DNA from 3 places in the Cohnella abietis genome. Region 1 is predicted to be linked to each of the others. Evidence: a T-box and tRNA genes for the amino acid it is inferred to sense, from the RefSeq annotation. Region 1 holds a T-box; the other regions hold tRNA genes.
What was found. A T-box is a leader RNA that pairs with one kind of tRNA and senses whether it is charged. The one in region 1 lies ahead of argS (arginine--tRNA ligase), so its partner is inferred to be a tRNA-Arg.
Positions count from the first base shown of each region.

Region 2: it has a tRNA-Arg gene. The T-box ahead of argS (arginine--tRNA ligase) is inferred to sense a tRNA for this amino acid. The anticodon was not compared.
Region 3: it has a tRNA-Arg gene. The T-box ahead of argS (arginine--tRNA ligase) is inferred to sense a tRNA for this amino acid. The anticodon was not compared.

Region 1 is NZ_AP019400.1:556,178-563,632, forward strand. Features, by position in the region: gene KCTCHS21_RS02335 (helix-turn-helix transcriptional regulator) at 1-164, shown strand, start outside; gene KCTCHS21_RS02340 (transglycosylase domain-containing protein) at 846-2,894, opposite strand; gene speB (agmatinase) at 3,120-3,992, shown strand; gene argS (arginine--tRNA ligase) at 4,082-5,782, opposite strand; T-box leader at 5,824-6,038, opposite strand; gene KCTCHS21_RS02355 (YwiB family protein) at 6,162-6,584, shown strand; gene argS (arginine--tRNA ligase) at 6,581-7,455, shown strand, end outside.
Region 2 is NZ_AP019400.1:2,164,883-2,172,337, reverse strand. Features, by position in the region: gene KCTCHS21_RS09100 (stalk domain-containing protein) at 108-1,136, shown strand; tRNA gene KCTCHS21_RS09095 (tRNA-Arg) at 1,283-1,359, shown strand; gene KCTCHS21_RS09090 (GNAT family N-acetyltransferase) at 1,446-2,021, shown strand; gene KCTCHS21_RS31925 (hypothetical protein) at 2,101-2,232, opposite strand; gene KCTCHS21_RS09085 (hypothetical protein) at 2,272-2,610, opposite strand; gene KCTCHS21_RS09080 (hypothetical protein) at 2,634-2,963, opposite strand; gene asnB (asparagine synthase (glutamine-hydrolyzing)) at 3,101-4,957, shown strand; gene KCTCHS21_RS09070 (XTP/dITP diphosphatase) at 5,963-6,622, opposite strand; gene rph (ribonuclease PH) at 6,619-7,365, opposite strand.
Region 3 is NZ_AP019400.1:863,418-870,872, forward strand. Features, by position in the region: gene KCTCHS21_RS03465 (biotin/lipoyl-containing protein) at 250-882, shown strand; gene KCTCHS21_RS03470 (ABC transporter permease) at 866-2,038, shown strand; tRNA gene KCTCHS21_RS30740 (tRNA-Arg) at 2,153-2,239, shown strand; gene KCTCHS21_RS03475 (TROVE domain-containing protein) at 2,564-4,069, shown strand; gene KCTCHS21_RS03480 (nucleotidyltransferase domain-containing protein) at 4,374-5,156, shown strand; gene KCTCHS21_RS03485 (sensor histidine kinase) at 5,837-7,455, shown strand, end outside.

The sequences.
Region 1 (7,455 bases):
TTCGTCTGAAAGCCGCCGCTAGCTACTTGTCTGGAAGCGATATGCCGATTAGCGCTATCATCCAAGAGACAGGGTTCACGAGTGTACATTACTTTACCCGCTTATTCAAAGCGAGGTATGGACAAAGCCCTGCTGAATGGCGCAAGCAGTTGAAGGGACATTAGTGGTAATAGGTAGGAATTAAGCGGAGATGCCGCATAACTCAGTCGTAAACGCGCCCCGGTGGAGGTAATTAGTAGGAGGTGCCGCGCAATTCAGTCACGAACGCACCCCAGTAGAGGTAGTTAGTAGGAGGTACCGCGCAACTCAGTCGCAAACGCACCCCAGTGGAGGAAGTTAGTAGGAGAAGCCGCGCAACTTAGTCGCAAAGGTGCCCCAGTGGAGGAAGTTAGTAGGAGAAGCCGCGCAACTCAGTCGTAAACGCGCCCAGTGGAGGAAGTTAGTAGGAGAAGCCGCGCAACTCAGTCGCAAAGGTGCCCCAGTGGAGGAAGTTAGTAGGAGAAGCCGCGCAAATCAGTCGTAAACGCGCCCCAGTGGAGGAAGTTAGTAGGAGAAGCCGCGCAACTCAGTCGTAAACGCGCCTCAGTAGAGGTAATTAGTAGGAGGTACCGCATAACTCAGTAGCAAACGCACCCCAGTGGAGGAAGTTAGTAGGAGAAGCCGCGCAACTCGGTCGCAAACGCACCCCAGTGGAGGAATTTAGTAGGAGAAGCCGCGCAACTCAGTAGCAAAGGTGCCCCGGTCTAGAATAGTGACAGTGAGAGTGCCGTCCTCCCCTCGCACTTACAATCTGCAAAAAAAGGACTTAGGCAGAGACAAGCTCCGCCCAAGTCCTTCCTCCTCAATTACCTGCCCACCCACCGGCGGAACCGTGACCAGAGGGAGTGACCTGTTCCCTCACCGCTATCCTCCAAGCCCTTCTTTTCAGAACCGTGTAAAGAGCATGTTTCTGTCGGTTCTGTCCCTGCTAAGAAGGTTTCGAGCACCGAATTGGGGCATTCCGGTGAAGCGAGCAGGCCAGTAGTGGGATCAATATTTACGCTAACAGCGCCTTCTGGAACAGGGAATAGAAGCGGGGGAGACCCCTCGAGAGCAGCTTGCGTAAATTGAGCGAATATAGGCGCTGCACGGTGAGCTTCACTCGAAGTAATAGCTCTACCCCGGTCATACCCGACCCACACTGCAGTTGTCAGATCAGGTGTATAGCCAACGAACCAAGCGTCCGAATCTGTAGTTCCCGTCTTACCCGCAACCGGTCGTTTGAGCATATGTTCTACACGGTGTCCTGTACCTCCTCGGTCAAACACGCTCTCCATTAGCTTTGTCGTTACGTACGATAGAGCTGGACTCAGTACTTCTACCAGATGGGGGTGGGCCTCATATAACAGCTTTCCATTGTGGTCTTGAATACTTGTTATCGCAATGGGTTCTGCCCTGCGCCCCTCGTTAGCGAAGACAGAGAAAGCAGATGCCATCTCAAAAGGGCTCACGGGAAAAGTTCCTAAAGCCAGAGAGGGCACTGATTTCAATGGAGCTTTTATGCCGAGCTTGCGTGCCATGGAGATTACACTTTCTGGCCCGACCTGCATAATCGTGTTGACAGCAAAAATATTGTCAGAAGTGGCAATAGCCTGACGCATACTGATTTCACCATTGAAGTAATGGTCATTATAGTTTCTCGGTCGATAAATCTTGCGGTCGTTATCGTAATAAAAATAGGTAGGCTCACTGCGATATCTAGTTGCCGGAGTGACAGAATGCTTCTCTAAAGCAGATGCGTACATGATAGGTTTAAAGGAAGAGCCAGGCTGACGAGTATTTGCGAATACACGATTAAACTGATTACTGCGGTAATTTCGCCCACCAACCATAGCTTTAATGTAACCGTTGCGAGGGTCAATGGCGATTAGTGCTGTTTGAAGCTCAGGGTTACCGCCTTGAAGTCCCTTTTTTACCGTGTTCTCTGCTATTTCCTGCATATGCGCATTAAGTGTTGTGCGAATAATCAGACCTTCCTCATTCATAATCCGCTCGTCCATCCCTAGCTGATCAAGAGCAACTTTTTTGACATAATCGACGAAATAAGGAGCTGATCTATCCTCCTCCTCAGGCAGAGGGCGGATGCTCAGACGCTGAGTGGCGGCGCTCGCAGCCTGCTCCTTCGTTATTTGGTCGGTGTCCTGCATCGCTTGAAGCACCTTGTGCTGTCTAGCTTGCGAATTAGCTAGATGAAGATGTGGAGAATAATATCGGGGACCCTTAGGGATCCCGGCTAATAGGGCGCTCTCTGCAAGGGTGAGCTCCTTTGCTGGCTTATCAAAATATAACCTGGAGGCGGCTTCTGCGCCGTAGGCTCCATGACCATAGTAGATTTGATTCAAATAGAGCTCTAGAATTTCATCTTTAGAATAAGCTCGCTCTAGTCGTGCTGCGTACCAAGCTTCCTTTAGCTTACGTGTCCAAGTTCTGGCATGGGAAAGATAAAGGTTGCGAGCAAGCTGTTGGGTTAATGTGCTTGCACCTTCCTGCTTGGACATATGTCTAATATCAATCCATGCCGCTCGTGCAAGCCCGTGTAAATCTACACCTGCATGCTCGTAAAAGCGGCGATCCTCGACGGCCAGCGTTGCCTTGACGAGCCATGGGGAAATATTAGAGAGCTTAACGATTTGCCGATTTACTCCACCCTGTAGAGTGGCTAGAACTTGTCCGTCTGCATCGAGAATTTGTGTAGATTGCATTGTTGCTCCCACAGGGAGAGGGGCATACTGAAGCAGCAAGCTTCCCGTAATGGTAAATGCCAGTAAGGCAAGCAGCGTCATCCAGCCAAGTCTACGTCTTATCTTTGTCCATTTGGATGGGATAGGCTTTACTTTGCTTGTTGTTTCGTCCATGAGGTCAGCCCCTTTGTATTCTAGGAGGGAATAGTTGCCTCTTTAGTATGGAAAAGGAACCCAATGGCTATTCCTTCAATAATGAATCTACATTGTTAAGTAGAAATTAAAGGTTGCTTTTTGGTACAATATAGTCGGTAATTGAGGATTTGACGAAATAAGGTCGACAGCTGGCGGAGATTATACTGGTGGCAAGGTCGTAACTATGACAAAAGGGGATTCATCATGCGATTAAATCAAGCGTACTCCGGCAACGTGTTTATATGTAGCTCAGATGATTATGCAGCTTCCAAAGCTGTTATTTATGGAATGCCTATGGATTATACGGTATCCTTTCGCCCAGGCTCTCGATTCGGCCCTGGTAGAATTCGTGAAGCTTCCGTTGGGTTAGAAGAATATAGCCCTTATCTCGACCGTAGTATCGTTGATCTGGCTTACTTCGATGCTGGTGATCTAATGCTGCCATTCGGTAATGCAGCGAAGAGCCTTGATATTATCGCAGATTTCGTTCGTGGTGTGCTCGCTGACGACAAGATTCCTGTCGGACTTGGTGGGGAGCACCTTGTTAGCTGGCCGGTTATTCAAGAGGTGTACAAGAAGTATCCGGATCTCGCTATTATCCATTTCGATGCCCACACCGATCTGCGTGAGGATTATGAGGGTGAGCCGCTTTCCCACTCCACCCCGTTGCGTAAAGCGGCGGAGCTGATGGGTCCTACGAATATATACCAATTCGGTATTCGTTCTGGATCGAAGGAAGATTGGACATATGCTCAGCAATCGGGCATTCATTTCCATCCGTTCGAGGTGGCTGAGCCATTGAAGCGGGAGCTACCTTCGCTCGAAGGTCGTCCTGTTTACGTGACGATTGATATTGACGTTCTTGACCCATCAGCCGCTCCGGGAACGGGCACAACTGAAGCTGGAGGCATTACCTCGAAGGAGCTGCTTGAGGCTGTTCATGCGATTGCTCGTTCTGGAGTAAATGTTGTCGGCTTCGATCTAGTCGAGGTTGCTCCCATTTATGATCCTACAGAGATGACACCTATCGTCGCTTCGAAGATCATTCGGGAAATGCTGCTAGGATTTGTGAAGTAATCGGATATCTCTATTGAAAATAGCCTCTGAGCACCGCGCATAATGCGGGGGTTCAGAGGCTATTTATTATTTATATAGATCCACTATGGTTACATTTCCTCTGGAGCTTTGATCCCTAGCAAGCTAAGCCCATGCTTTAAGACGTTTGCTACAGCTGCGGCTAAGCTTAATTTGGATAGAATCTCAGCTTCATCTGCGTCGTCGGTGATGATTTTACCGGAATTGTAGAAGCGATTGAAGTCTTTGGCCAGGTCCAGTAGAAATCTTGCCACGGAGAAGGGTTCATTTTCTTTAACTGCTTCCTGCAGTACAGATTCGTAGCGCGATAACGTCTTTAAGCATTCCCACGACGATTCTGATGACAGGTGAGAACCGTCTATGGAATATTTACCGCTTAAAACGTCATAATTCCCTCTCCTGAGCAAAGTACATATACGTGCATGGGTGTATTGAAGATAAGGTCCCGTCTCTCCGTCAAAGCTGACGGCATCCTCCAGATTGAAATCTACGGATAGCTGGCGATGATGCTTCAGATCCCCGAAGATAATAGCGCCAACCCCGACTGCTTCTGCAACCTGCTCTTTATTGGGCAGCTCTGAGTTTTTCTCGTTAATGATCTGTAACGCTCGTTGAACGGCCTCATCCAGAACCTCTTCAAGGAAAACGACCTTCCCTTTGCGAGTGGACATTTTCTTTCCATTAACGGTCATAAGCCCGAATGGGACATGCTGATATTGTCCAGCCCAATCAAAGCCCATCTTGTGTAGCACACTGAATACTTGTTGGAAATGGAGACTTTGTTCCGAGCCGACGACATACAGAACAATGTCAGCATGCAAAGCCTGCTTCCGATATAGGGCGGTAGCCAGATCACGAACTGCGTAAATGGTGGACCCGTCTTTCTTAAGGATGAGGCAAGGTGGAAGTCCTTGATCATCCAGACGTACAATCTGTGCTCCCTCATCTTCTTCTAGTAAAGAGAGCTCCCGAAGCTGGTGAACGACCGGATCTATTTTATCGTTATAGAAGCTCTCACCAGTGAAATGGTCGAAAGACACGTCCAAGCGAGCGTACACGCGGCGAAATTCTTTCATGCTTTCATCGACGAAAAACCGCCACAGATCGAGCGTTTCTGGATCGCCCTGCTCTAGCTTTACGAAGGCCTCGCGGGCTTCATCTTCAAGTTCCTGATGATTTTCTGTTTCCTCATGGAACTTCACGTATAGCCGCAAGCTTTCTTTAATAGGCTCTCGTTCGAGTGCATCCTGCGTGCCCCATCTTTGATATGCGACAATCAGCTTGCCGAACTGAGTACCCCAATCCCCCAGGTGATTGACGTTAATGACCTCATGCCCGGTCGCACGATAAATATTAACTAAGGCATTGCCGATCATGGTAGAGCGCAGGTGTCCAATACCGAACGGCTTGGCGATATTGGGGGATGACATATCGACGACGACACGTTTACCCATCCCGATGCTCGAGTGGCCATAGTTCACTTGGCTTGCGGCTGAAGCAATATCGCTTTTTAATTTCACAGATTTGAAGTTAAGGTTCAAATAACCGCCTGTAGCCGAGGCAACAATATCGGTTTGGCTGGCATTAATCCGTTCAGCAATCTCTCCAGCAATCTTCTGAGGAGATTGTTTAAGCTCCCGAGCAAATGTAAAGCAAGGCAATGAAACGTCGCCCATTTCCTTCTGTGGAGGATATTCTAGCCTAGGAGACAGCTCAGATGGGGATAGACCAACATGCGGTGCGATAAGCTGAGCAGCGATATTAATGAGCATAATGTACAAACCTCCTTGAAAATATAAAAATCCCCCGTCTCGTAAGAGACGGAGGATGATTCCGTGGTACCACTCTATTGGTATTCCCATAGGGAATCCACTCATAGGGTTAACGGCATAAGGCCGGGCTTCCCTACTTCATGTTCAGGAAGCCAACTCCCGAGTGCGCTTCACCCATAACCCGTTGTCGGCTTCCACCTACCCGACTCGCTGAATTCCGGATTTTATGAGCTACTCTCTCGTTCATCGTCTTTTAATTATTTCATTCATTATAGCCATCTCTTCTATTTCTATGCAACAAACAAAATCATCATTTGAATTGACCAACCGATCTGTATATAGTTATAACAAGAGTAAAGGGATTGTGGGAGATGAGAAAATGCCGGACAAACGAAGCGTGACCGTTAGCTTCCAAAGCTGGCAGCAGGAAGGCGCGCAGCAATCCATCCTATCAGGAGAGCTATACAAGCTTCGCTCGGGATGGACGCTTATTTATCGGGAGCCGCCTGACGAGAATGGGATTGAAACGATTAACACCCTTTTCGTCCACGAGAATGAAATACGGCTCAGGAGACGAGGAACCATTTTCCTAGAGCAGAGCTTTCGTGAGGGAGCTACCCTACCGGGTAAGATGGAAACCCCATATGGTTCTCATGATGTAGAAGCTTTAACGTCACTTCTGGAAATAGAACTATCGGATTCCGGGGGCGTTATTGAATGGAAATACGACTTGCTCATGCAAGATCAAGAAGTCGGTAGCTTTCATGTCCGACTCGATATTCAGGAGGAACAAGCAGGATGAGTATATTAGAACAATTGCAGGTTGCCGTTAAAGAGGCACTTGCGGACGCAACTTTGGAAGCGGGACTCGTAGCGACGAAGGATGAGCTCCCAACCATTACATTGGAAGTGCCGAAAGACAAAACACACGGAGATCTAGCGACTAATCTAGCTATGCAATTGACGAAGATCGCTAAGAAAAATCCTCGGCAAATCGCAGAGGCTATTATTGAAAAGCTGGGCACTGGACGAGCGTCCATTCAGTCCGCTGAAATTGCGGGACCAGGATTTATTAATTTTCGACTAGACAAGAGCTATTTGTATCCCATCATTGGTGAGGTATTAACTCAAGGTAAACAATATGGGAACGCCGCTACTAAACAAGGTAAGAAGGTTCAGGTAGAGTTCGTAAGTGCAAATCCGACAGGAAGTCTGCATCTAGGTCATGCCCGGGGAGCGGCAGTAGGGGATGCACTATGCAACGTACTCTCGGCAGCGGGCTGTGATGTTACACGCGAATATTACATTAATGATGCGGGCAACCAAGTCAATAATCTTGCTAAGTCTATAGAGGCTCGGTATCGCCAAGCGTTGGGACAGGCAGTTGAGATGCCGGAGGACGGCTATCATGGTGAGGATATTGTCGGATTTGCCAAGCAATTGGCGGAGCAGGAAGGCGATCGCCTACTCAGCTTGAGTGACGAGGAACGCTTTGATTACTTCCGGACATATGGACTTGAGAAGGAATTGGCGAAAATCAAACGCGATTTAGCGCGCTTTAACGTTCAATTCGACGAATGGTACAGCGAAAGCTCGTTATATGAGAATAATCAAGTAACCGTTGTGCTGGATGCGTTGAAGGCCCAAGGTCACGTCTATGAGCTAGATGGTGC
Region 2 (7,455 bases), 1.6 Mb from region 1:
TTGTCGAAACAAATGATATATTGGGTCTAATGACCCCTAACATTGATGAAATATGGTATATATTGTAATATGCTGCGGGTCAAATATAACGAACAGGATGTGTGCTTGTGCAGATCAAGAAATCAGTTTTCGTATCAACATTATTAGCGTGTTCACTCGTATTCACGACAGTCGGAGTTACAGCATCAAATGGAATACAGAATATTACGGCAGCATTAAATAAAAATATTAAATTCGTTCTAGATGGCTCTTCTTGGCAGCCAAAAGACCCAAAAGGCAATAATTTATCAGCCCTTGTCTACAATGGCTCCACATACGTTCCACTTAAATCAGTATCCGAAGCCCTCGGTGCAGAAGTTGACTGGAACCCAAAAACGACGACTATTACAATCAATAGCGGCGGCGACCAATCCGGAATCCCTTACTTAGACGGAGATAACACATCAAATAGTTCTAACGGATCAAGCAATAGCGGTTCCAATTCTGGCAGCTCCAATTCCGGTGGCTCTAATTCCAGTGGTTCGAATAACTCTTCAAGCTCCGACAACTCGGATGATAACGCACCAGTATCCACAGGAAACTTAGGCTCATTTGACAAGCCAGTTCCATTCGGCAAAACCCTTACTTTCAATGATAGCTACTCCTATGAGTCCAATGATAAAAAAGATTTCATTAAAACATCAGTAACCTACAGCTACACGGTTACGAAAACAGAGCCAATCACGAGAGATAAAATCCAAGAATTGGGCTTCAGAAAACCAGAAGCAAACGCGGCCATTGACTATCTACTAGTTACAATTAAATTTTCTGCTAACAACGCAAAATTAGTTAAATCTTCAAATAAAGATGAATACTTAAATGTTTATTTCAAACCTTCCATCTGGGGTGTAAAAACAACTGAGAAAAGCAGTATTATCGGTGGCAATACTTCCGGATTTGATGGCTCTCTCGGTAGAGCGACTGACACTGCAACGGATTTAAGGAAATTAAAGGTTGGGGAATCTGCTAGTTTCTCCGCTTCTGGTAAATTCATCCTCCCAATTTATAAGAATGCAGAGAACTATCTCGTTATTTCTAAAGACAACAAATCGAGCAATAACTCAGATGATTACCTCACATACTTCAAGCTTAAATAATTAAAATAAACGGCAATTTTTATGCTTTCTTATGGTACAAGCATTGAGGGCTGGAGCATTATCCAGCCCTTTTTCTTTTAATAAATATATTTTGGAATTATAATCCTTGCTTATCGAAAAATAATATGTTATGCTAGTTCTCGCGTGTCTCAGTAGCTCAGCTGGATAGAGCAACGCCCTTCTAAGGCGTCGGTCGGGGGTTCGAATCCCTCCTGGGACGCCATATTTCTATAAACGAGCCCGTCAACCGTCGTAAATCGCCGCTTGGCGGTTTTTTTATTTCAAATTTAGAGAAGCTTAGGTGAGCCTATGACTACAATTAAATCTGCAACAACCCAAGATACTGCCCCTATTGCTAAACTCATTTTATTAGCTATACAGGACATTGCCTATCAGTTGACTGGCGCAACGACTGAACCCGACGTTCTCAAGCAGTTAGAAGCCTTTATCGCGGCCGATGGCAACCGTTTCAGCTCGTCATGCATACTCGTTAAACAAATCGAGGACAAGCCCGCTGGTATGATCCTATGCTACCATGGCAGCGACGCAGACCAGCTCAACGAGCCTATAATTGAGCATTTGAAGCAATTAAGTCCCAACGGTGACGCTGCCATTATCATTGACCAAGAGGCCGATAAAGACGAATACTACATTGATGCTCTAGCGGTCGATCCTGCGCACCAAGGAAAAGGCTTCGCTAAAGAGCTTATATCTGCTGCCGAGCAAAGAGCATTCGATAGATTTTACACTAAAATTGCACTTAACGTAGATAAAGATAATGAAAGCGCCCATTCCCTTTACCTGAAGCTAGGCTATGAAGCCGACAAGGAAATCACCATAGGGCATAAGCCTTTCTGGCATATGGTCAAGTGGCTGAACTCTTGATTAACAAGTAAGCCAGCCAGCACAAATAAGCTGCTATCCCTTATAAAGATGGCAGCTTATTCGTTAATTAAGGCGATCTCTAACGATTATGAGGGTTAGCCGGGCTGTTCTGTGCAGGATGAAAGGTATTGTTCTTTAAAGTTTGCTCAACGAACTCTTCCCCTTTTTTCGCCATTTGATTTCCTTTGTTTTTCTTAAATTTATCCGCCATCTCTTTTTTCACCTCCCAGGTTTGCAATTTTCTTATCTGTTACAAATTCCTTTCTAATGCCTCTGACACACCAGGGAAATCCAATATTTGGGCAGCGAATTGATTCCGTTCGTCTGCCTCCATATGGTCAGAAGAAGAGGATACTGGCTTCGTCAAATCTTCAAATGCGGAATGTAGATTATTATCAAACCAATCGATTTCATAGTCGGCATTATTGGCTATTAGTCTTACGAGTGAATAAGAACCTTTGGAACCATTACGAAAGTAAGCTAACAGCTGCGGGTCTCGATGATGATCAGTGAACACCTCCACTTCAGCAAAATATTGCCCTCCACGATCCAGCCTTCTGCGAAATTGAGCTTCTCGTACGTTCACCATTTAATGATCCAGCCTCCCCACTTTTACAAAATATCCATCGTTTCAATATGTCGCTTTGTTTCATCTGTGCCAAGCTCATAGATCATCCGATAAATATCGCTAATTAACGCATCGTATGTATCATTCTCTGGCGAGTCACTTACCGTTGGCAATCCACTGAAATGAAAAGCCTCGTCTTCATCAGCGTCCTGAGTTTCCTCGAATAGCTCCTTAAGCTTGTCCAGCTCCGCCTCATTGGCATAAATCGATAGCTCGAAGGCTGCCGCCTCCTTATCCTCCAGCACCTGTCCCGCTCCAACCGATACATAATAAGTTTTTTTCTCCGAATCATAAGCTTGAATGTTATCGTTCATTTTGTTAGCTTTCTCCCTCCGTCGGTAGTGACCGTTACTCTTTACGTATTTTCTCCCTGCGGACAAACATTTTATGCCTAATTTCGCATATCCATCTTATTGATCGGTTTTTAGGCTTAGAGGAGGGCTGAAGGCACATGTGTGGAATTACAGGATGGATAGACTGGAAAAAGGATTTGACAACTCAGGCGGATGCTATTGAGAAAATGACCGAAACACTGGAGCTCCGAGGGCCGGATGCATCAGGAACATGGCTTTCCCGGCATTGCGCCTTCGGCCACCGTAGATTGTCTGTCATGGACCCTGCTAATGGAGCACAGCCCATGGTACGACCCGCCAAAGACGCGGATAATCACGATTGCGTAATCGTGTATAACGGAGAGCTATACAATGCCCCGGAGCTTCGGAAAGAGCTAGAAGGCTTGGGCTATCGCTTCCGCACGACATGCGATACAGAAGCATTGCTTTTGTCTTACGTAGAGTGGGGACCGGGCTGTGTAGAGAAGCTGAACGGGATATTCGCCTTTGCAATCTGGCAAACAGATGAAGAAAAGCTGTTCGTAGCTCGGGATAGACTCGGGGTAAAGCCTCTGTTTTATCGCAGAGAAGAGGGTAGATTTATCTTTGGCTCGGAGCCCAAAGCGATACTGGCTCATCCAGACGTTCCGGCTGAAGTCGACGCTGAGGGGCTTGCCGAGCTGTTCGTTATTGGACCTGCTCGAACTCCTGGACACGGAATTTGGCGAAATTTTCATGAATTAAAGCCTGGACATTTCATTCAGTACGATCGGAATGGGATGAGAATATCCGCTTATTGGAAGCTAATAAGCAACGAGCATGAGGAGGATGAGGCTCAAACTGCCGACAAGGTTGGCGCTTTGCTCAAAGATACGGTCGAGAGGCAGCTTGTATCTGATGTTCCATTATGTACATTGCTATCGGGAGGCTTGGATTCCAGTGCTTTAACTGCACTAGCAGTAAACTACTACAAGCAGAACAATCAAGGAAACGTGCACACCTTCTCAGTTGATTACGTCGATAATGATAAGCATTTTAAAGCGCATGACTTTCAGCCCAATTCAGATGCACCTTGGATTAAGCGTATGACTGACCACTTATCGACAGTTCATCACCCTGTCCAATTCGATACTCCCGAGTTAGTTAACGCACTCGAAGCTGCTGTCCTTGCTAAGGATACACCGGGTATGGCTGATATTGATGCTTCTTTGTTTTTATTTAGTCGAGAAATTAAGAAGGAGGCAACCGTAGCGATCTCAGGAGAAGCTGCTGATGAAATATTCGGTGGTTATCCTTGGTTTCACCGGGAAGAAGCGCTGAAAGCAGATACTTTTCCATGGTCGTTAGCAACAGACCTGCGAGCCAGCATACTCTCTCCTGAGCTAAGGGAGAAGCTTCGTCCACACGAATACTTATCTGACAGGTATTCACAGGCTGTAGCAGAGGTTCCTGAATTACCCGGAGAGGACGAAGCACAACGCCGAATGCGCCGAATGTCCTACCTGAACATTACACGATTCATGCCTACGCTGCTTGATCGTAAAGACCGGATGAGTATGGCAGTTGGCCTTGAGGTACGAGTACCGTTCTGTGACCACAGACTTGTCGAATATGTATGGAATATTCCGTGGAACATTAAAATTGCTGGGAACCGTGAAAAGGGTATTTTACGGAAGGCTCTGGAGGGTGTTCTTCCAGAAGATGTGCTGTATCGCAAAAAAAGTCCCTATCCCAAGACCCACAACCCTAACTATTTAACTGCTGTCCGGACACAGCTATTAGAAAGGCTTGATGATCCAAGCTGCCCCCTGCTGCCTCTTATCAATGTACCTAAAATTAGAGAGCTGGCCTCAGCATCCGATACCAACTCCCACCTCCCCTGGTTCGGACAGCTCATGTCCGGCCCACAGCTATTCGCCTATTTGCTGCAAATGGATTTTTGGCTGAGGCACTATAAAGTGAAGCTTGTTTTATAAGCTGATTCGGCTAGACTATGAGACCATCTAGTAAGGCTATTCAATCCCAAAAAAGAAAACCAGTCCAAACACGAGTAAGTGTTAGACTGGTTTTTGTTTGCCGACCTCACGATACTCGTTGCTCGAATTTTTCGTACACCTCTCTCTATTCGTGCCGTTCCCCAGCCTCGTTGCTCGAATATTTCGTAAATCTCACTCTATTCGTGCCTCTCCCCAGCCTTGTTGATCGAATTTTTCGTACACCTCTCTCTATTCGTGCCTCTCCCCAACCTCGTTGTTCGAATATTTCGTACACCTCACTCCAAAGGTGCCTCTTCCCAGCCTCGTTGCTCGAATATTTCGTACACCTCACTCAAAAAGTGCCTCTTCCCAGCCTCGTTGCTCGAATTTTTCGTACACCTCACTCTAGTCGTGCCTCTCCCAAACCGTGTTGTTCGAATTTTTCGTACACCTCACTCTAGTCGTGCCGTTCCCCATCCTCGTTGTTCGAATATTTCGTACACCTCACTCCAAAGGTGCCTCTTCCCAGCCTCGTTGCTCGAATTTTTCGTACACCTCACTCTAGTCGTGCCTCTCCCCAGCCTCGTTGCTCGATTATTTCGTACACCTCACTCAAAAAGTGCCTCTTCCCAGCCTCGTTGCTCGAATATTTCGTACACCTCACTCCAAAAGTGCCTCTCCCCAGCCTCGTTGCTCGAATATTTCGTATACCTCACTCTATTCGTGCCCCTTCCCTAGCCTCGTTGCTCGAAATTTCTGTATATCTCCTACCATTCATGCCGTTTCCCTAGCCCCTTTGTTCGAGGGGTTACCGCGAAGAGAGGACGCGTATGAGATTGTGCTGTTAATTAGTATGGAGAAGTGAAGCTACGAATTCGAGCTAATATTTGTTTGCCCTGGAGATCAGGTATATTAGATAAGCATCCCTAATTGCCCCGCAACACTTATATAAAAATCCTCCAACCCCATTAAAAAAATGGTTTTGGAGGATTTTATAAAGCAACATTATCGCTCAATTAGCTCAAGCAATCGACGTAAAGCTTGTCCGCGATGGCTTATCGCATTTTTTTCCTCTAATGATAGCTCTGCCATGCTGCGATTAAGCGCAGGAAGCCAGAACAATGGATCATATCCGAAGCCATCGCTTCCGCGTGCCTCTCGAAGAATATGACCTTCCACCGTACCTTCAGCCACAAGCTTACTCCCGTCTTGCGGATCGTATAGAACTAGCGTACATACAAACCGAGCAGAGCTTAACAGCTCTGGAGCAGGTACCGAATCCTGTTCAGAAACGTCTTGCTCTGACTGAGCATAGCCCTCGACCCTGCTCTTTAGCTCCTGAAGCAGCTTCGCATTGTTAGCTTCATCGTTAGCTTCCTCACCAGCATAACGAGCAGAATATACGCCTGGAGCTCCATCTAAAGCATCCACGCACAGCCCGGAATCGTCGGCAAGCACAGGCAAGCCTAGAATATCTGCTACTGTTTTTGCTTTCAAGTAGGCATTATCAGCGAAGGTTTCTCCGGTCTCTTCGATATCCGGAATACCTTCTACCTCATACAAATCCTTCACTGTTATCCCGATTTGCTGAAAGGCTTCGCGAAACTCCTTCGCTTTACCTCGATTACGAGTAGCGACTAGTAATGTGCTACCTTCCGAAATCATGCTTTTCCTCCGCCAATCCGTTCTCCAGCAGCACCCAAGGTATCCTTCTGCAATTGAATGAGCTTATAGATCGCTTCTTCTGCTAGTGAAAGCATATTATCGAGCTCAGCACGAGTAAATGGAGCTTCCTCCCCTGTACCTTGCACTTCTACGAACTGGCCTTCGCCGGTCATAACTACATTCATGTCTACCTTAGCTTTGGAATCTTCTTCGTAGTTTAAGTCCACTGCCGCCTGATTTTGAATGACTCCAACACTAATGGAAGCCAAGAAATCAGTAAGCGGGTATTTGTCGAAGGAATGAGTTCCTGCAAGCTTATGTATCGCTAACGCCAATGCAATGTATGCACCCGTTATGGAAGTCGTCCGTGTTCCCCCATCTGCTTGGAGCACATCGCAGTCGAGAGTAATCGTCCTTTCACCAAGGGCATGAAGGTTTACAACTGAACGGAGAGCACGCCCAATGAGACGTTGAATTTCCATCGTACGTCCAGTCAGCTTACCCTTTACCGCCTCTCTTTGATTACGAGTGTGCGTTGCACGAGGAAGCATGGAATATTCAGCCGTAACCCAGCCCTTACCCTGTCCCTTCAGAAACGGGGGAACCCTCTCTTCTACAGATGCAGTACATAGCACCTTCGTATTTCCCGCTTCGATGAGCACAGAGCCCTCTGCGTATTTATTCGGATGAAGCGTGACCGCAAAATTTCTCAGATCACGGTATTGTCTGCCGTCGGATCTCATTTTTCTGCCTCCCAGTAACTGAATCCTTCTCATTTTACCAAAGGTTGCCCACAAAAGCATCTTAAGTCGCATATTCGATTCGTGCACACT
Region 3 (7,455 bases), 310 kb from region 1:
AAAATATTATAATCATCATAATAAAGGGTGTCAATTTCCCTTTGCCTTCATCAGCTAGAAGTAAGAATAAACGTAGCTATTGACTGGTTTAAAATATGATGACTATAATATATTATGATCATAATATTTAGAGCTTCATTTTTAGGAGGAATAAGGGCATGAGGGTATAAAAGCACAGCTAAAATCATGATGAATTGAAACGAAAAGCAGGATAGTTAGAAACATTCATGGAGAGGGAGAGATAGAACAATGAAGCTTAAAGTGGGATTGTATATTGGAATAGCGTTAGTGGTTATCGCAGGGGGTTCGCTTCTTGCTGCTAAAGGTAAGGATGCAGTTAGCCAGGCTGAGAGCAGGAAACAAGGTGTGCTTGAGGCGGAGCAAAAAACAATCGTGTATGACAAAAGTGCCGGGACAATCGTCAAGATAAACGCGGCTATAGGTGATTCCGTCAAACAGGGAGAGATTCTATTTAAGGTTAAATTAGCCGAAGGAGGCGAAGCAGATGTGCTTTCGCCGGATGACGGATTAATTAACAAAATCGTTGTAAAGCCGGGGGATCAGCTCACGCAAGGGATGCCAGTTGCAATTGTGCAAAAGAATGTCTATTACACAGACCTCTATGTACAAGAAAGTGAAATTCAAAAGCTTGAGGTTAATAAAAGTGTCAATGTTCAGTTTCCGTATCTGAAGCGTCCTGCACAGGTCGATGGAGTTGTCGCTTCGATTTCGGCCGCCCCCCAGTTTGCTAGCTTGCGTATGACGCGCGAGAAAGGGCAGGCAGATTTAAGCATGTTTCATGTCAGAATATCTATAGACTCAATCGCTGGTCTACTTCCGGGTATGACTGCGGAGGTGGACCTCGATGAAATCGCTAATTGAGGAGTGGAAGTACGTAGCAGGCAGTAAATTTCTCATTTTTATTTTTATCGCCCCGCTTATTGCCGCTTTGTTTTTTGGATTAATGTTTTCGAAAAACCAAATCAGTAAATCACCAGTAGTTGTGATTGATGAGGATCACAGCTCTTATTCGCGGCAGTTGGTATCTAAAATGAATGCTTCCCAATATATGAAGGTCATGAATGTATTCGCCAGCCGCATGGATCCCGAAACATTGCTGGCAAATGAGCAAGCTGTAGCGGTTATCATGATTCCCGACCAGTTGGAGCTGCGCAAGCTACAGGGAGTGTCTTCGAATATCGGGATTTTAATGGATAACACGATGCCCTCAGGACTAACCGGTATTCGTACAGCTATTCAGGAGATTATCACGACGGAAAATATGACTCTTTCGATGACCCGTCTCGCTCAACAAGGGATGGATGCTGAAGCATCGAAAGGGCTTATATCCCCGCTGTCCCTCCAACAGAGAATGCTGTTTAATCCGACGACAAGCTATGTCGGCTTTATGGTTCTTGGATTTGTGAACATTATCGTGTTAATAATTACAACCAGCGCTGCAGGATCCATTGCCCCTCGTCTCCGAAAAGAAGGGAAGCTGTTTGCAAACGGTAAATCCCCTGCACAGCTTTGGGTTCGAATTGTGCCTTACGCTGTTCTGAGTACATTTTCGTTGCTCCTAAGCTATGGATTATTAAAACAAGTGGGAAATATGCGGTTTGAAGCGGCGCCATATCTTTTTATTATCCCATTGTTAGTATATTCATTTGCTTTGTCTGTCATGGGGTTATTGATCGGTTATTCAGCTAAAGACGCGTCAAAAGTGGGTTCGCGGACAAGCCTTGTATTGTACCCGTCATTCCTCGCTACGGGAATTCAGTTGACACCGCTTGCGTTTCCGGCGTTTTTCCAAGTTACCGCATGGGCGTTGCCGATGAACTGGCTTAACCGTTTAATACGTGGAATGGCATTTCGGAATGGGGTGCTAACCGCCTATAGCTTGGAAATGGGGGCATTGCTAATTATTATTGGCGTAGCGTCGTTGTTAATCGGATTGCTGTTTCTACGGGAAGCGCGTAAAGCTAATTCCTCCTTGGGGCAGCAGGCAGATTCGGGAGTTTCGTCAGTTAGCGGTTAAGTAGAGGATTATGATTCAAATCGTGGGGGATTTTTCTAAGTCGTCATACTTTCACCATGTTCGAGGCCCTCCAAATGAGCGAAGATAAGTGCAGGAAGCTTTTACCGGAAGGTAGCAGCGGAATAAATCATTGAGGCGTATGTAAGGGTTACTTCGACTTCTAATCGGCTTGTCGTTGGTTCGAGTCCAACTCTCGCTGTATAGGCGGGATAGCTCAGATGGTAGAGCAGCATGTTCCTTTACGACCTTTTCCTCAATGATTTCTTTATAAGCTTAATGGGAGCGAGGCGTTAGAGAGGGCTACTTCAAAAGTATAGGAACGGTAATTATCGGTTAGCTGGTGTGCCGTGTGCCTTCTCAACACATTTCCTCGCTCTTCTACAATTACATATTACCGGCGAGGCGCCGGGGAGGGTTTCTTCGCACTCAGCGCACTGAAATTTCTTGGGCATTATGGCAGGTTCGAGTCCTGCAGTTTACCTTCCCCGCCTTTTCCTCGCCGGTTCCATTAAGGAGACGATTAAGATGAGCTTTGCTAAAAAACTTTTTTCCGTTATGAGACCGACAACCCTAAATAAAGACGGCTATCCAGCATACACACGTTCAGATGAAGAGCAATATGTGCAGACGCTGGTGACGAATACATTCGGCAATACCTTCTATGCAGATCAGCATGAGCTTCTAGCTGAAGCGGGTGAGCTGCATCAGGCAATGGCGCAGAGCAACCCACAGTTCATGGCCAAAGCAATTGTCTATGCGCGGAATGAAGGGTATATGAGATTGCAGCCCTTGTTCGGATTAGCCGTGTTGTCCGCTTACCGACCTGACTTGTTTGCGAAAATCTTCTTGAAGGTTGTTAAAATTCCATCTGATTTGTCTGATTTTCTGACGATCATGCAAGGACTAGGTCGTGGAGAAGGTGGTCGTGCGGTTAAGCGGCAGGTGAATCGCTTCCTGTCAGGCGTGTCCGAATACTGGGCGATAAAGTATAACGGTCGGGGACGTGGCTACAGCTTGGGCGATGCCATTGCAACAGCTCACCCGAAGCCAGTGGACCTCAAGCAACAAGCGTTATACCGTTACTTGCGTGGCCAAGAAGCTAATCTCTCATTATTGCCTCAAGTGGATGCGTTGGAACAATTAAAGCGTGCGGCTTCGGAAGTAGAGCAATTGCATTGGATTGAGACGGGGAAGCTACCTCACGAAGTAGTCACAGGTGCAGTTAAGACTACAAAAGCAGTATGGGAAGCGTTGCTTCAACAAATGCCGACCTTCGCCTTGCTAAGGCACTTAAATACGCTTGAGCGCGCAGGTGTTTTCGAGGATCGCTACAACCTTGAACTGGCGGCTAGCCGTTTAACCGATCAACGCGCTTTGCAGAAAGCTAAGATTCTCCCGTTCCGATTCGCTAAGGCGTTCCGGCAGGTTAATAATCCAGTCTTACGGGATGCGCTTAGGGATGCAGTGGAATACACTTTCTCCAACCTGCCTGATATGGAGGACAAAACAGCGATATTCCTCGACATTTCGGGTTCGATGAATGGTGAGTACTTGCAGATTGGTTCGGTGTTCGCGCTGGCGTTGTATAAGAAAACACAGGGCAATTCCCTGTTCTGGCTGTTCGACACAGAGGTCGAGGATGCTAGACCTTCTCGGCGCGATAGCATTCTGACGCAGGCAGATATGATTCACACACGTGGAGGTACAGATACGGGAGCGCCTATTCGGAAGATGCTTGAAGAGCGTCGCAAGGTTGATCAAATTGTAATCATCACGGATGAGCAACAGAATAGCGGAAGCCCATTCTATGAAGCTTTACTGAAATATAGGTCTAAGATCAACCCGAGTGTCAAGGCATTCATAATCGACATTGCACCTTATCGGAGTGCGATGGTGCCTCCGCTAGACAGCAACACGTTCTATATCTATGGCTGGAGCGATACTGTGCTGAGCTACATTGCGCAGACGGCGAAAGGTTACGGATCGATGGTGCAAAAGATAGAAGAAATCGACTTGGACGCAGAAAAGTAAAATAGATACGAGAGTAAAGGCGAGCACAACCCGCCAACGGGAATGTTGGACCTCCCTCGTTAGACGCAGGGCCAAGTCTAAATCAATGACAAATGAGCCCAGTATTGTAACAAAAATGCGCTTGAGCATGGAAGTAATGTGTACTGCTTAATGTAACGACCACGTGCTGATTTACTGAGATAGGTGAGGGTGGGGAAGGGGATTTTGCAGCTATTAAGTCGGTTTTTTTCTAGCATAAACGCCGTTCGGCATTAAAAAGAGTGCTGGGACAGCTGTTTATGCTTACATAGGGGTGAATGAGAAGATGAAAGACATACGGGAAGTTATAGCAGAACAATTAAGTCGCATAGAACTGGAAGAGCAAGTCCGCATTCTGTATGCCTGCGAGTCGGGCAGCAGAGCTTGGGGATTTCCGTCTCAGGATAGTGATTATGATGTTCGTTTTATATATATTCGTCAGCCGGACTGGTATTTATCTATCTACGATAAGCGGGATGTAATCGAGCGTCCGATCAGTGACATGCTTGATATCAGTGGTTGGGATTTGCGCAAGGCTCTGAATTTGTATCGCAAGTCGAACCCACCGCTGCTTGAATGGTTGCAATCTACAATCTGTTATTCTGAGCAATACAGTGTCATGGAGCGGCTTCGGGAGATTTCTCCACTAACTTTTTCGCCAAAATCCTGTATGTACCACTATTTGAACATGGCTCGAGGAAACTATCGGATGTACTTGCAAGGAGATCAAGTAAGGATCAAGAAATATTTTTATGTGCTGCGGCCCGTTCTTGCTTGCGAGTGGATTGAGACATATGACGAAATGCCGCCGATGTCATTCGATGTGCTCGTAGATAGGCTCATACCAGAAGGTAGCGAGCTATGGTTGGAAATACAGAAGCTGCTTATACGTAAGAAATCCGGTGAGGAATTGGATTATGAGCCGCGGCTGAGCCCGATCAACGAATATCTTGAAGAGCGGTTGCATTATTATGAGCAAACAGCCGAATCAATGAAATCAGGCAAAGCAACGCTCGACGGTCAACTTGACGAGATGTTCCGCTCCTCCTTAAAGGAAGTATGGAGCTGAGTGATGTGGATGATAAAAGATTGTTCTATTTAGGTGAGTAAAAAGAAGCAGTAGTTAATAAACAAACAAAGGAGCTGCAACATATGTGCAGCTTCTTTGTTTATTCTATTTATTATTTACGGGGCGAAAGATATCAGCTCGGCTGTATGCCGCTGAGAGCGTACTAAATGGCGGAAAACCGAGGTTTGTTGGTCTGTAAGCCGCTATCAGCGTACTAATTAGTGGAAAACCGGGTATAGGAGGTCTGTAAGCCGTTCTCAGCGGACTAATTGGTGGAAAAGCGAGGTTTGTTGGTCTGTAAGCCGCTACGAGCGTACTAAATGGTCGAAAACCGGATGTAGGAGATCTGCAAGCCGCTGGGAGCGCACTAATTGGTGGAAAACCGGGTGTAGGAGATCTGTAAGCCGCTACCAGCGTACTAATTGGTGGAAAAGCGGGTGTAGGAGATCTGCAAGCCGCTACGAGCGGACTAATTAGTGGAAAAGCGAGGTTTGTTGGTTTGCAAGACGCTGAGAAAGTACTAATCAGCAGCAAACCGGCTAATCGTTGGTCTGCACAAATTTCGACTTTATTCACTCTTATATTTACAGCCGTGGATAGATGGTATAATAAATTCGACAAGTTTAATCGGATTGACGCCGGGCTGGTTACATATGAGTAGGATGGTTGGAGGTGCTGTTGTGGACACGAGACAATGGATGTCAATATTGCTTAGTTTGGCGACAGCACTGATGCTGTTCGTGATGTACCTGTCCTACCGGAAACGCCATCTTCAGGTCGCTCGGACGATGATTTTCGTTATGCTAGCTGCATCCTGTTATGCATTCGGCTATGCATTCGAAATTTTGAGCGAAAGCCTAGAAGGTGTGAAGCTGTCTCTCCAATTTGAATATTTGGGTATCCCCTTTGTCTCGGCGTTTTGGCTTCTGTTAGTTATCCAATTCACGGGTACAGCGGCTCGACATCGTAAGCTGCTGGTGTTGCTACTTTTTGTCATACCGATAGCGACCTTTGTCCTTCATCTAACTAATGATTGGCATCATCTTATTTATATAGAGTATGTACGGAATGCGGAGTCAGCCATTCCCGTGTACTATACCGTTAAAGGGCCTTGGTATTCGGTACATGCCTTCTATAATTATACGATTCTCCTGTTTGGTATTTTGCTGTTTATCCCAATGTACCTGCGTTCTTTACCTATTGTAAGGAAACAAATCGCCGTTCTCATTGTGGGTGCGGCTACACCTATGCTATTTAATATTGCTTATATGTTTGGCAAAGTTATCGATTTCACCCCATTTGGGTTCGCTGCCTCGGGCGTCGTATATGCATGGGGTATTTTTCGATTCCATCTGCTTCGTCTCACCCCCCTTGCGTTTGCTAAGGTGTTCGATACCATCCGTGACGGCGTTGTTTTGCTAGATTATGAGGATCAGATTATTAATCACAATAAAGCAGCGGAAGAAGTATTTCCGGAGCTGAGTGGAACGAAGAGCTTTCCTGCGCAAGGAAAGGATGTCCTGTCTGCCTACCCAGAGCTGTTGCAGCGGATTTCCGCCTCCGATAGCCAGGATGAACGATTTACTTTTCAAAGCTATCAGTCCGATCGGCACAAGCACTACATTTGTAGCTTGTCCTTTATCTACGATACGGGAGTGACCCCGATTGGGAAAATGCTGATGTTTAACGATGTTACGGAATTAATGGAAAATGAGGCGAAGCTGCGCGAGAAGTCCCAACGGCTGTCTCAGCTGAACGAATTTAAGGACAAGCTGTTTACGGTTGTGGCCCACGATATTCGCGATCCTATAGCTCTTCTCGTCAGTCTGACTGAGCTGCTGGGTGAGGAGCCAACGGATGCTGATATTGCACATGCCGAAGTATTCCAAGAAATTAGAAGGCAAGTAAGTAGCACCTTTCATCTTGTCGATAATTTGCTTGACTGGTATCGCAGTCAGAATGGGGCAGTTTCTTTTCGTCCGGTGGTATGGAACCTGCAGCAGGTTGTTCGGCAGGCGTTATCACTCGCTGGAGCTAGAGCCAACATGAAGCAGATTCAGATGATTGAGCTTGTTGACGAGTCGTTGACGGTGAACGCCGATAAAGAAATGCTTGACCTCATTCTCCGAAACTTACTATCGAATGCCATTAAGTTTACTGGAATCGGCGGCAGGATTGAAATCGGAGCCACTATGGAAGGCGGACTGGTTCATATTTCAGTAAGAGACAATGGGGCTGGAATAGATGAGGAGACATCCAGGCTACTGCGGCAAGAAGAGCTGTTTTTCAAGAAGCCGGG